2 linked regions of the Ensifer sp. PDNC004 genome follow. The protein of the gene in region 1 interacts with the protein of each later gene in a pairwise test. Links are inferred from orthologs where the notes say so. Each region holds a gene or a part of one and is shown in the gene's direction. Other genes may lie near its edges.

The links. The genes of interacting proteins can lie anywhere in the genome.
Region 2: the proteins of tpiA (region 1) and pepT interact in binary tests that used the Escherichia coli proteins (3 or more experiments, as listed by UniProt). The link is inferred for Ensifer sp. PDNC004 from one-to-one orthologs.

Annotation. Positions count from the first base shown.
Region 1 is NZ_CP070353.1:1,321,193-1,329,213, reverse strand. What follows is about bases 2,221-5,181. They hold tpiA (triose-phosphate isomerase), read left to right. Parts: upstream 2,221-3,296; coding sequence 3,297-4,067; downstream 4,068-5,181. Other genes in these bases: JVX98_RS14620 (CTP synthase), read left to right, coding at 4,829-5,181; secG (preprotein translocase subunit SecG), read left to right, coding at 4,199-4,690; JVX98_RS14635 (class I SAM-dependent methyltransferase), read left to right, coding at 2,257-3,150. Outside these bases: JVX98_RS14655 (YceI family protein), read right to left, coding at 1-234; JVX98_RS14650 (cytochrome b), read right to left, coding at 231-851; JVX98_RS14645 (hypothetical protein), read left to right, coding at 1,045-1,524; JVX98_RS14640 (N-acetyltransferase), read left to right, coding at 1,710-2,195; more of JVX98_RS14620, read left to right, coding at 5,182-6,466; JVX98_RS32700 (alpha/beta fold hydrolase), read left to right, coding at 6,716-6,820; JVX98_RS14615 (DUF418 domain-containing protein), read right to left, coding at 6,895-8,021. UniProt on the Escherichia coli protein: Involved in the gluconeogenesis. Catalyzes stereospecifically the conversion of dihydroxyacetone phosphate (DHAP) to D-glyceraldehyde-3-phosphate (G3P).
Region 2 is NZ_CP070352.1:1,098,920-1,104,444, reverse strand. Bases 2,530-5,525 are described here. They hold pepT (peptidase T), read left to right. Parts: upstream 2,530-3,409; coding sequence 3,410-4,642; downstream 4,643-5,525. Other genes in these bases: JVX98_RS04840 (AraC family transcriptional regulator), read left to right, coding at 4,739-5,525; hpaI (4-hydroxy-2-oxoheptanedioate aldolase), read left to right, coding at 2,530-3,256. Outside these bases: JVX98_RS04865 (pyridoxal-dependent decarboxylase), read left to right, coding at 1-762; JVX98_RS04860 (fumarylacetoacetate hydrolase family protein), read left to right, coding at 759-1,628; hpaH (2-oxo-hept-4-ene-1,7-dioate hydratase), read left to right, coding at 1,632-2,435; more of hpaI, read left to right, coding at 2,444-2,529. UniProt on the Escherichia coli protein: Cleaves the N-terminal amino acid of tripeptides.

The DNA of each region.
Region 1 (8,021 bases):
ATCATTTCGGTCGATGCGGAAATTGCCGGAAAACTTGGCGAAATCGCCGACAATGCCGCCGCCACCGGCTTGCGCCACGGTGAAATGAATACGCGAAGCCGGCGTGATGCCGTAGTTGCCTGCAGCATCGGCAAGGTCCGGTGCGGCTGCAGCAGCGGGCGACGGAATGCTCCCGAACGCCAGCAGCAGCGTGAGGGAAATGGCCTTTGTTGGTGATTGCGAGTGCGATGTCATGGTTTCTTCCTTCCGGCGATAACCGGATCCGAACCAGCCGCTTGGGAGGAAGCGCGTTGGCGTGAGCCGGTCTGAAGCATGCGGACGAGGACGTCGTCGCGGCGAGCGAAGTGGTGGTAGAGGGCGGCCAGAACATGAAGCGCGACGAAGCAGAAGAGCAGATAGGCAAGCGTCATGTGGACGAGCGTCCATAGGTCTTCAGCCGCTTCCGATTTCGCCATCGGCAGATGGGGGATGACGATCCAGTTGAAATAGAAGCTCGGTATGTTCAGCGTCGATGTCGAGGCCACCGCCCAGCCGGCAAGCGGAACCGCAAGCGCGAGCATCATGAGCACGACATGGGTGGCGCTGGCCGCTCGGTGCTCAAGCGCGCTGAGGCCTGCCGGCGGACGCGGCCGAACCTCGACGAGGTGCCACAGGGCTCGGATCGTCGCCAGCCCGAGTGCGGAGAAGCCGAGCGACTTGTGCCACTGATAGAGCGAAAACTGCAGCGCCGGATCGACGGGCATTCGCCGCATGACGAAGCCGAGGCCGAGCAGGGTAAGGATCAACGCCGCAATCGCCCAGTGAAGGACGATGGTGATCCACCCAAATCCGGTTTTGTCGTTGCGCAGCATGTCCGACCCCATGGTCGTTCGCCCGGCCAGGATCGGCTCGGCGACTGCGGTAAGACTCACGAACTCGCGCTTTTATTCGCCTAGAATACCATAAAATTGCACTGAGATCTTGTTGATCTCGGCAAGCTATGGTCCATTTGCTCGTGGAGGGGACACGGAGGGGTTGTTCCCGGGAGCATGTGGACTGGCGTACATGACAAAGAAGAAAACCACACCAATGAGCCCGCACGAGCGGGAAGCCTATGAACACGGCCGCACGGGCATCCGGCTTGGAACCGAAGGCAACTATGGCGAAGCGGTCGACGCTTGGCGTCTGGCATCGAACGTCGCCGATGTGCATCTTGCGCTCACGGATATGTATTATTGGGTCAAGAGTGGCTACGGCGCCGCCCTTTGCGATGCCGGGCGCCATCGCGAGTGCATTGCCGTCTCCCTGCTCGCCCGTGAGTGGACGCTTGCGCGGCGCCAGCCGCTCTCGTCGCTTTCGATCGCGCGCGCTTATCTGGCGCTCGGCGACGGCGAGGCGGCGGCACCCTATCTCCGCGAGGTTCACGCCCTGATCGGCGATGCGATCTTCGAGCAGTTCGACGAGGATGCGGAAGCCGACGTTCACGCGGCGATCGCCGGCTTGGAGAACGGCGGCAACCAGCCGACCGCCGGCCGTCCCAAGTAATGGCGCGCGGTTATCCTTGGTAATAGCGGTGCCGGAATCTGGCGGGATCTCGGCAATTCTGACGTTGGCGTTTTCTCGCCATGATTTCATTTTATCGGCCGATTGCCCCTTCAGCGGGTGATTCGAGGTCCGCCGTTCTGGTTCGGGCCCTTTTTTAACATTTTGATTTTTCTAAGGAGTTTCCCATGAGTGAAACCGTATTGCCGTCTGATGCCGAAATTACCCTTCGGCGCATCTCAGCCCTGACCGTCTGCGACGTCTGCGAGCTCAGCGAAACGCTGAGCGAGGAACAGCGCAACATGGTGGCGGACAACGGCACCTCGATCGCCGAGGCGCATTTTTCCGAGAATGCCTGGTTCCGTGCGGTCTATGCCGATGAGACGCTGATTGGCTTCATCATGCTGCACGAAGGATCCGACTGGGATGACGGCATCGATTGCCCGGGTGTCTATCTCTGGCGCTTCATGATCGCCCGGCCGTTCCAGGGCAGGGGATATGGCAAGCAGGCGATCGCCCTTGTCGTGCGCGATCTGAAGGCGCGGGGTCTGCATGAGCTCTACACGAGCTACGGACAGGGCCCTGGCAGCCCCGAAGGCTTTTACCAAGGCCTGGGATTCAAGCCGACGGGCGAGCACTATGACGATGAACTCGAAGCGGTGCTGAAATTCTAAGCGCACCGGGGACACGGGAAAAAGAACTCCCGTGTCTCTCTCAGATGTTTAAGAGTGAAACATGAGTATTGATCTTCATGAGGCCAATCGCCTCTCCTGGAATGCCGCGACCGTGGCGCACAACAGTCACAAGGGCGACCAGGCCGCCTACTTCCGCGCCGGCGGCTCAACGCTTTATCCGGAAGAGATCGAGTTGCTCGGCGATATCGCCGGGCTCGACGTTCTCCATCTGCAATGCAATTCCGGCCAGGACAGCCTGAGCCTGGCACAGCGCGGTGCGAACGTGACCGGCGTCGATATCTCGGACGAGGCGATTGCCTTTGCCACGCGGCTTTCGACGGAAAGCGGCATCGCCGCCACCTTCGCGCGGTCCGACCTTTTCGGCTGGTTCGACGACGCCCGTGCGAGCGGTCGGCGTTTCGATCGCGTCTTTGCGTCCTATGGCACCATTTGCTGGCTGTCGGACCTCGGGATCTGGGCGCGCGGCATCGCCGATGTGCTGAAGCCCGGCGGGCGTTTCGCCTTCGTCGAATTCCATCCCTTTGCGATGGTCTTCGATCCGGGCTGGAAGCTGCACTACGACTACGCGCCCAAAGACCCGGTCGCGGAAGCGGGCGTCGGTGACTATGTCGCGGACTCGGGCGCAGGCCTTGCCCATGGAGGCTATCAGGAGGGCGTGGTGGGATTCACCAATCCGCACCCGTCCTTCGAGTTCAACTGGGGTATCGCCGATGTTGTGCAGGCACTGATCGACGCCGGGCTCCGGATGGAAGTCCTGAAGGAATACCCCTATGCCAACGGCTGGGTGGCGTTTGAAGGCATGCGCGACCTTGGCGGCGGGCGGATGGCGCCGCCTGCGGGCATGCCGAGCCTGCCGCTGATGTATGCGATTGTGGCCGCAAAGGCTGGGCCGGCGGCGGAAGATGACGCGAAGGCAAGGTGCCCTACGGCATGATGCCGGCGGCGCGCAGCGCTTGACGATCCGTTGCGGCGGGGCGGGGCAACCGGACCCGCCGCCCATGAATAATCGCCGGCGGTGCTTTTATTTGCCGGCTGCATTTGCTAGGCCGCTTCCGGAGAAAAGTACCCGGAGGAAATTGCATGACGCCCGATATCCGCCCGCTCGTCGCCGGCAACTGGAAGATGAACGGAACCCGCGCCTCGCTCGATCAGATCAAGGCGATGGCCGAAGGGGTCAAGGGCGAACTCTCCGCCAAGGTCGAAACGCTGATCTGCCCGCCGGCAACGCTGCTCTACGTGGCGACGGCGCTTTGCGACGACAGCCCGCTCCTGATCGGCGCGCAGGATTGCCATCAAAAGCAGTCAGGCGCCCACACTGGCGACCTTTCCGCCGAGATGATCGCCGATTGCTTCGGCACCCACGTCATTGTCGGCCATTCCGAGCGCCGCACCGACCACGCCGAAAGCGATGCACTGGTACGCGCAAAGACCGAAGCGGCGCATGCCGCCGAACTCGTCGCGATCGTCTGCATCGGCGAGACCGGTGACGAGCGCAAGGCGGGCAAGACGCTCGATGTTTTGAAGCGCCAGCTAGCCGAAAGCCTGCCGGATGCAGCAACCGCGGAAAACACCGTGATTGCCTACGAGCCCGTCTGGGCGATCGGCACCGGCCTGACGCCGACGGCCGCGGATGTCGAGGAAGCCCATGCCTTCATGCGCAAGGAGCTGGTCGCGCGCTTTGCCGACGCCGGCGCCAAGATGCGCATCCTCTATGGCGGCTCGGTCAAGCCGTCCAATGCGAAGGAATTGATGGGCGTCGCCAATGTCGACGGCGCACTGATCGGGGGCGCAAGCTTGAAAGCCGAAGACTTCCTCGCCATCTACCGGGCTTATGAAGAATTGACGGCCTGATCGCCTGGGTTACCGGGCAGGGGCTTTTAATGGCGCACGGCATGGTATAAAGAGGCGCGAAAATTGCGCCCGGCCATGCCGAGTTTGCGCAGGGTTTGATTCGTGTGCCCCAAGGGCAGGACTGGAAGCTGATGCAGACCGTACTACTCGTCATCTATCTCATGGTCGTCGTCGCCCTGATCGGCGTCGTACTCATTCAGCGTTCCGAAGGCGGTGGTCTCGGCATCGGCGGCGGCTCGGGCTTCATGTCCGCACGCGGCACAGCCAATGCGCTGACCCGCACCACGGCGATCCTTGCAGCGCTGTTCTTCGTCCTGGCGCTCGGCATGGGAATTCTCGCGCGTTACCAGCCGCAGGCGACCGACATCCTCGACCGTATCCCGGGCACCAGCTCGAACGGTGGTGGCGTTCTCAATTCGCTCGGTGGCGGCGCTCCGGCTCCCGCTGGCGGCGCGACTGGACAGCAGCCGGCAACCGGCAACCCCGCTCCGGCCGACAACGGCGTTCCGTCGACCGCCGCACCGGCAACGACGGGCGAAGCCCCGGCCGGCGGCGCAACGACTCCGGCGCCCGCCGCTGGCGCCAACAGCAATACGGGATCGCAAGTTCCCAGCGGCCAGTAAGGTCGCAATTCTGAAGAACCCGCCGGCGGATGTTTCATCCGCCGGTTTTGTTTTGTGTGAAATCTGCCTCCATCCCAAGACGAAAAGTTCTGGAATATGAATTTTTCGGTGGCGGAATCATTTGTGAAAAGGTATCCGGTGACTCCCATGGCGCGATATGTATTCATCACAGGCGGCGTGGTTTCCTCCCTCGGAAAAGGCATCGCTGCAGCGGCTCTCGGAGCACTGCTGCAGGCGCGTGGCTACCGGGTGAGACTGCGCAAGCTCGACCCCTATCTCAACGTTGACCCGGGCACCATGAGCCCGACCCAGCACGGTGAGGTTTTCGTAACCGACGATGGCGCGGAGACCGATCTCGATCTCGGCCACTATGAACGCTTCACGGGGCGTTCGGCGACGAAGACCGACAACATCACCACGGGTCGGATCTACAAGAACATCATCGACAAGGAACGTCGCGGCGACTATCTCGGCGCAACGGTTCAGGTGATCCCGCACGTTACCAACGAAATCAAGAACTTCGTCACCGAAGGCAACGACGACTACGATTTCGTCCTCTGCGAAATCGGCGGCACCGTCGGCGACATCGAGGCGATGCCGTTCATGGAGGCGATCCGCCAGCTCGGCAACGACCTGCCGCGCGGCACCGCTGTCTACGTCCACCTTACCCTGATGCCCTATATCCCGGCGGCCGGCGAACTGAAGACCAAGCCGACGCAGCATTCCGTCAAGGAACTGCAGGCCCTCGGCATCCATCCCGATATCCTGCTCGTTCGTGCGGACCGCGAAATTCCGGAAGCCGAGCGTCGCAAGCTTTCGCTGTTCTGCAACGTCCGCCAGTCGGCCGTCATCCAGGCGCTCGACGTTGCCTCGATCTACGACGTTCCGATCGCCTACCACAAGGAAGGCCTCGACAACGAAGTGTTGGCAGCCTTCGGCATCGAGCCGGCGCCGAAGCCGCGCATGGACGCCTGGGAACGGGTTGCCGATCGCATCCGCACGCCGGAAGGCGAAGTCACGATCGCAATCGTCGGCAAGTACACCGGTCTCAAGGATGCCTACAAGTCGCTGATCGAAGCGCTTTATCACGGTGGCATCGCCAACCGGGTGAAGGTCAAGCTCGAGTGGATCGAGTCGGAAGTCTTCGAAAAGGAAGATGCGGCTCCTTACCTTGAAAAGGTGCACGGCATCCTCGTTCCCGGCGGTTTCGGCGAGCGTGGCTCCGAGGGCAAGATCAACGCGGCGCGCTTTGCCCGCGAGCGCAAGGTGCCCTATTTCGGCATCTGCTTCGGCATGCAGATGGCGGTCGTCGAGGCGGCCCGCAATCTCGCCGGCATCGAGAAGGCATCCTCCACCGAGTTCGGCCCGACCAAGGAGCCGGTCGTCGGCCTGATGACGGAATGGGTCAAGGGCAACGAGCTCGAGAAGCGTTCGGCCTCCGGCGACCTCGGCGGCACGATGCGCCTCGGCGCTTACCGCGCAGCGCTCAAGGCCGACACCAAGATTGCCGAGATTTACGGTTCGACCGAGATTTTCGAGCGTCACCGTCACCGTTACGAAGTCAACGTCGACTACAAGGATCGCCTCGAGTCCTGCGGCCTAGTCTTCTCGGGCATGTCGCCGGACGGCATCCTGCCGGAGACGGTCGAGTACCCGGATCATCCGTGGTTCATCGGCGTCCAGTACCATCCGGAACTGAAGTCGCGTCCGCTCGATCCGCATCCGCTGTTTGCAAGCTTCATCGAAGCGGCGCTCGAACAGTCCCGGCTCGTCTGAGGCGCACAGGAAAGACAAACGAAAAAGGCCGGTCGCAAGACCGGCCTTTTTTGTATTTTCCGTCGAGGCGTGACTCACGGTCCGCGAAATCAGCCGCGCGTCAGCGTTAAAGCGATAAACGGTATGCTCGATGCGCTGCTGACGCGACCCGTGCCGTTGGATGTCCGCGCTGGTGATCGCCGGCACGAGGGATGTGGTCGATCCGGAGCCAGTGCTTCGCCGTGAGCATCTGGCGGGCTTCTGCCTCAGGTGCGTTTCGTCGCGTTCGAGGGCGTCGGCCATTTCTCGCCGATCGAAACACCGGCCGAGGTCGCCGCAGCAATCGTGACCTTCCTGGCGATGCTCGACCTCTAGGCGGATCGGAGGCGCCGTCGGACAAGATGGCGCCTCCGATCCCAACGGACCGAGTGATGCGAAATCGATGCCTGTCAGCGCGCCTCCGCCGGGCGGCGCCATTGGGGCACGCGGCCGATGGTGATGAAGCGCAGGATCCACTCGAGCGGCCCATAGGCGAAGCGGGCCATCCACCAGCGGCTGATGACGAGCTGGGCGACAAAGATCGCAAGCGCGATCAGCATGGTTGCCAGCGGCGAAACCTGGCCGATGAGAGCAAGGCCGTAGCCATGAAAGATCAGGGCCATGAGCAAGGACTGCATCAGGTAGTTGGAAAGGGCCATGCGGCCAGCAGGCGCCAGCAGGTTGCGCAGCTCGTGGCCGGCTTTGGATCCGAAGAGCAACATCATGCCGCCGACATAGGCGCCGGTGAGAAGCGGGCCGGTGGCGAGGCCGATCGAAAGTGCGATGACCGCGATCGGCGATTCGGGCATCTCGACGCTGACATAGGCATAGATGACGGCGCCAGGCAGGCCGACCCAGAGGCCGGTGCGAACGAGGCGCTGGAACAATGCCGTGTTCGCCTCCGGCCGCGCCAGGGTCTTGCGACGTCCGGCGATCAGGCCGAGCAGGAACATCGCCAGCGCGCACGGCGCTTGCAGCAGGACCAGGATGATCCAGACCGAGTTGAGTTCCGTCAGGTGCTGACCGATGATGGCCTGCCAGTCGCCGCGGAAAGCAAGCTCGGCCGCCTCCGCAGCGGAGAGAATGGCGGACCGATCGAGCGGCACCGGATCCAGCGTGATGAGGATGCCGAGTGCGCCCCAGACCAGTGCAAGGAGAAGGACCAGCCATTTGGCTAGCCGGAAGAGGGCTGCATCGCCGCAGTTTCTGAGCATCAGCAGGGCGATGCCAAGCACAGCGTAGGTGGTGAGAATATCGCCATGGAAAAGCAGAACCGCATGGGCAAGCCCGATTAGCCAGAGGCCCATCTGTCGGCGCAAAAGCCTGGGCACAAGGGCCTCGCCGGATTTTTCCGCCGAGCGCATTTGCAGGGTGAAGCTGTAGCCGAACAGGAACGAGAAGAGCAGGTAGAATTTCATCTCGAAGAACAGCGCGATCACGAAATGCACGCTGCGATCGAGGACGCCGCCGAAGGCTGGGTCGGCGATTTCCAATCCGTAGAAGGCAGAAGCGAAGGCCATGATGTTGACCAGGAGGA
Region 2 (5,525 bases), on another replicon or contig:
CTGTTGCCGGCTGGCGTGATTGCCTGCACCGGCGGCACCAGCACGGGCGCCTGTGACGACATCGCCGAGGTCGTGCGGGTCGCGCATGCGCACGGTCTTTACGTCCATGTCGACGCCGCCTGGGCCGGGGCCGCGATGATCTGCGAAGAGTTTCGCGACCTCTGGACCGGCGTCGAGACGGCGGATTCCGTCGTCTTCAATCCGCACAAGTGGCTGGGTGCGCAGTTCGACTGCTCGGCGCATTTCATCCGCAGTCCCGGCGATCTGGTGAAAACGCTCGCGATCCAGCCGGAATATCTGAAGACCCATGGCCGCGACGGCATCATCAACTATTCCGAATGGACGATCCCGCTCGGCCGGCGCTTCCGCGCGCTGAAACTCTGGTTCCTGCTGCGCTTCCACGGACTCGACGGGTTGCAGACGATGATCCGCAACCATGTGCGTTGGTCGGAACAATTGGCGGAGCGGTTGGGCAGCCACAAGGATTTCGAGATCATCACGCCGCCGATGCTGTCGCTGTTTTCGTTCCGTCATCGCAGCCAGGGCGATGCGGATGCCCATAACATCGCGCTGGTCAACGCGATTAACGACGACGGCCGCATCTACCTGACCCAGACCCGCGTCGACGGCCACGTCGCAATCCGCTTCCAGGCCGGCCAGTTCGACATGATGGAGGAAGATGCCGAGGTGGCCTTCGACGTCATTACCGAGGTCGCCGCAGCGCTCGAAGGACAACACGAAAAGACGAAGGCTTCCCGATGACCCCTCCCCGTTTCGTCACCTTTTCGCTCGGAGACAGACGGGGCTACGGTCTCGTTTCCGGCAACGGCCTGATCGACCTCTCAAAACGCTACGGATCGACCTTCCCGACCCTGCGCGAAGTGATCGAGGCGGGCGCCCTTGCCCGGTTCGCCGACGACGCAGTGGGAATGTCGCCGGACCTGTCGCTTAAGGACGTTCGCTACGAAATCCCGGTGCCGGCACCGGAAAAGATCATCTGCGTCGGCGTCAACTTCCCCGACCGCAACGAAGAGTACAAGGACGGGCAGACGGCACCTTCCAATCCTTCGCTGTTCATCCGTTTTCCGCGCTCCTTCACCGGGCACGCCCAGCCGCTGATCCGCCCGCCGGAAAGCCCACAGTTCGATTATGAAGGCGAGATCGTCATCGTCATCGGCAAGGGCGGTCGACGCATTCCCGAGTCGAGCGCACTCGACCATATCGCGGCACTGTCGCTCTGCAACGAAGGCACGATCCGCGACTGGGTTCGCCATGCCAAGTTCAATGTCACCCAGGGCAAGAATTTCGACCGCACGGGGTCGATCGGCCCCTGGCTGGTGCCCTTCACCGACGAGGCCCAGCTTGCCGATATCAAGCTCGAAACGCGGGTGAACGGCGAGGTGCGCCAACAGGATCGCACCAGCCGGATGATCTTCTCCTTCCGCAAAATCATCAGCTACGTCTCGACCTTCACGACGCTGGTTCCCGGCGACGTTATCGTCACCGGCACACCGACCGGCGCCGGTGCCCGTTTCGATCCGCCGATCTGGCTGAAGCCCGGCGACATCGTCGAGGTCGAGGCCGAGGGCATCGGCACCCTCATCAACCCCATTGCCGACGAGGCCTGATCGATGCTCGACAAATCCCAGATCGAGGCCGCAGCTAGCGCCCTCGACACCGCCGAACGCGAGCGCGTCCAGACCGGACTGCTCTCGCTCCAGCACCCCGACATGACCATGGACGACGCCTATGCGGTGCAGACCGCCTGGGTGAAGCAGAAGATCGCGGCGGGACGCCGGGTGATCGGCTGGAAGATCGGTCTCACCTCCAAGGCGATGCAATATGCGCTGAACATCGACATCCCGGATTCCGGCGTGCTTTTCGACGACATGCTGTTCGAGGATGGTGCGCGCATTCCCGGCAACCGCTTCATCCAGCCACGCATCGAGGCCGAGATCGCCTTCGTGATGAAGGCGCCGCTTGTCGGCCCCAACGTCACCGTCTTCGACGTGTTGAACGCCACGGACTATGTCACCCCTGCGCTCGAAATCCTCGACACCCGCATCCTGCGCGTCGATCCGGAAACGAAGAAGGCCCGCACCATCGTCGATACCATCTCGGACAATGCCGCCAATGCCGGCATCGTTCTCGGCGGGCGGCAAATGCGGCCCGATGCGATCGACATGCGCTGGATGGGCGCAATCGTCTCGCGCAATGCCGAGGTGGAAGAAACCGGGCTCGGCGCCGGCGTGCTCAACCATCCGGCCCGCGGCATCGCCTGGCTCGCCAATCGCCTGTCGCTTTACGGCGAACGCATCGAGGCCGGCCAGATCGTGCTTGCCGGTTCCTTCATCCGCCCGATCGAGGCCCGCCACGGCGATACCATTGTCGCCGACTTCGGTCCGTCGGGCACCGTCAGCTGCTTCTTCGAATAGGATCGACCATGCCCGCTCCCCGCAACCCGTTCAAACAGGCGCTTGCCGAGAATCGCCCGCAAATCGGCCTCTGGCTGGCGCTTGCCAATCCATACGCCGCCGAAGTCTGCGGCGGTGCCGGTTTCGACTGGCTGCTTATCGACGCCGAGCATGCCCCGAACGACGTACCGCTACTGGCCGCGCAACTCCAGGCGCTGGCCGCGTCGCCAAGTCATGCCATCGTCCGCCCGCCGATCGGCGAGACCTGGATAATCAAGCAGATCCTCGACATCGGCGCGCAGACGCTGCTGGTCCCGATGGTCGAAAGCGCCGAGCAGGCCCGCGCCCTGGTGCGCGCCGTGCGTTATCCGCCCCATGGCGTGCGCGGAGTCGGTGCCGCGCTTGCGCGGGCATCTGCCTTTAATCGCATTCCGGACTATCTGCAGACCGCCAACGACGAGGTCTGCCTACTTGTGCAGATCGAAAGTCGGGCCGGCCTTGCCGCGCTCGACGAGATCACGAACACCGACGGCGTCGACGGTGTCTTCATCGGCCCGGCCGACCTTGCCGCTGACATGGGCTTTCTCGGCAAGCCCGGCGCTCGGGAAGTGCAGGAAGCCGTAGAAGCGGCGTTGGTGCGCATCCAGTCGTACGGGAAAGCGGCCGGCATTCTGACCTCCGACCAGGCGCTCGCCCGCCGCTACCTCGAACTCGGCGCCACCTTCGTCGCCGTCGGCAATGACGTCAGCCTGCTGGTCGGCGCGACTTCCAAGCTGGCCGCGGAGTTCAAAGGCATCAGAGGCGATGCCGGAACGGTGGAACGGTCGGGCGGGTCTTACTGAGGCGCGCTCAGATGTCGACGCGGGCCGCGTCATCAAGCGCCGGACATTACAGGCCTGGGCCGACAGCCTCGACGTTTCGCCACCGAATCCGGTTTGAGGAATCGTGACGCGGGAGTATAGCGGTTGCACGCTCACCAGCACTGGATCCCGCCCATGACCGATACCGTTCTCGAACGCTTCCTCCGTTACGTCGTCATCGACACCCAGTCCGATGCCAGGTCGAAGACCCAGCCTTCAACGGAGAAGCAGAAAAACCTCGGTCGCGTACTCGTCGAAGAACTGCTGGCGATCGGACTTGAGGACGCCCATCTCGACGAAAACGGCTATGTCTACGCCACCATCCCTTCGAACGTCGATAAGCCAGTGCCGGTCATCTGCTGGTGCTCGCACATGGACACGGCGCCCGACTTCACCGGCACCAATGTCAAGCCGCAGATCGTCAGCAACTACCAGGGCGGCGACATCCAGCTGATGGGCGATCCGCAGCAGGTCATCCGCGTCAGCGACCATCCCGTCCTCAACGACCAGATCGGCAACGACATCGTCACCACGGATGGAACGACGCTGCTCGGCGCCGACGACAAGGCCGGGCTTGCGGAGATCGTCACAGCCGCTCAGGTGCTCGTCGACAATCCCGACATCAAGCACGGCACGATCAAGCTGCTCTTCACCACGGACGAAGAAATCGGCCGTGGCGTCGACAAGGTCGACCTGAAGAAGCTCGGTGCCGAATTCTGCTATACGGTCGATGGCGAAACAGCCGGACATATCGAGGACGAGACCTTCTCCGCCGATGGCGTCGAGATCGTCATTCATGGCGTCGCGATCCATCCGGGCTTTGCCAAGGACAAGATGGAGAACGCGATTAAGATCGCCGGCGACATCATTAGCCGGCTACCGCGCGACGTGTCTCCCGAGGGCACAGAAGGCCGCGACGGCTTCGTGCACCCGACCGGTGTCAGCGGCTCAATGGACAAGGCGCAGCTAGGCCTCATCGTGCGCGACTTCGACGAGGCAGGCCTGGCCACGAAGGAAGCCATGCTCGAAGGCATCGTCAAGGATGTGATGACGGCCTATCCCGGATCCACCTACAGCTTCGAGGTCAAAGAGCAGTATCGCAACATGAAGGCCATCCTCGACCGCCACCCGGAGATCGTCGAGAATGCCATCGAGGCGATCCGTCGCGCCGGCATGCAGCCGGTGCGCGGCAGCATTCGCGGCGGCACCGACGGCTCGCGTCTGTCCTTCATGGGTCTGCCCTCGGCCAACCTCTTTGCCGGCGGCCATGCCTTCCACTCGCCGCTCGAATGGGTCAGCCGCCAGGACATGGAGCGCAGCGTCAAGACGCTGGTCGAGCTCGCCAAGATCTGGGCCGAACGCGCCTGACATAGTCCGGAAAACGGGGCGGCTTGGGTGCAATAGGCAGCCGCTCCTTCTCCAAAGGAGACGACCGATCGACACGGCGCGAAGGAGGGTCAGGCGATGAGCACGGCGCGAGGCTCAAAACGTGCGCCGGCAAAGCCCGCTTCGCTCGCGACCAACCCGCCGACCTTCGAGCACATCGTCACCGGCGTCAACGAGACGTTCCTATGGCGTCTCGACAACTATCCCTGGGAACGGAACGTCTGGAACTTCCATCCGGAGATCGAAATCCATCTCATCCGCAAGGCCTCGGGCCTTGCCTTCGTCGGCGATCATATTGGCCAGTTCGATCCCGGCTATCTGACAGTGATCGGCAGCAACCTGCCGCATGACTGGGTGACGGTCACCGAACCGGACGAGATCATCGAAGGGCGCGACATCGTCATCCAGTTCCATCCCGACAGGATGCGCGAGATCACCGACGCCCTACCGGAATTTGCCGAGCTCGGGGCCTTCTTCGCCCGCGCCGAGCGCGGCCTGGTGTTTCATGGCGAAGCTCGCGCCAAGGGCGCCGATCTGATCGAACGTATGGGCAGCCTGAAAGGGCTCTCGCGCTTCTCGCTGTTCATCCAGCTGCTCGATCTGTTGGTCAACACCGAGGAATACGAGTTGCTCTCCTCGCCGGAATTCGCGCCAGAACTCGACCAACAATCGCTTGACGTGCTGCGCGGCGCTCTGGCCTTCATCTATGAGAACATCGCCACCGACATTCATCTTGCCGATCTTGCCCGGCAGGCCGGCATGAGCGAAACGGCCTTTTCCCGTTTCTTCAAGAAGAATACCGGCAACACCTTTACCGACCACGTCAACAAGCTGCGCATCTGGCAGGCGTGTAAGCTGCTTGCCG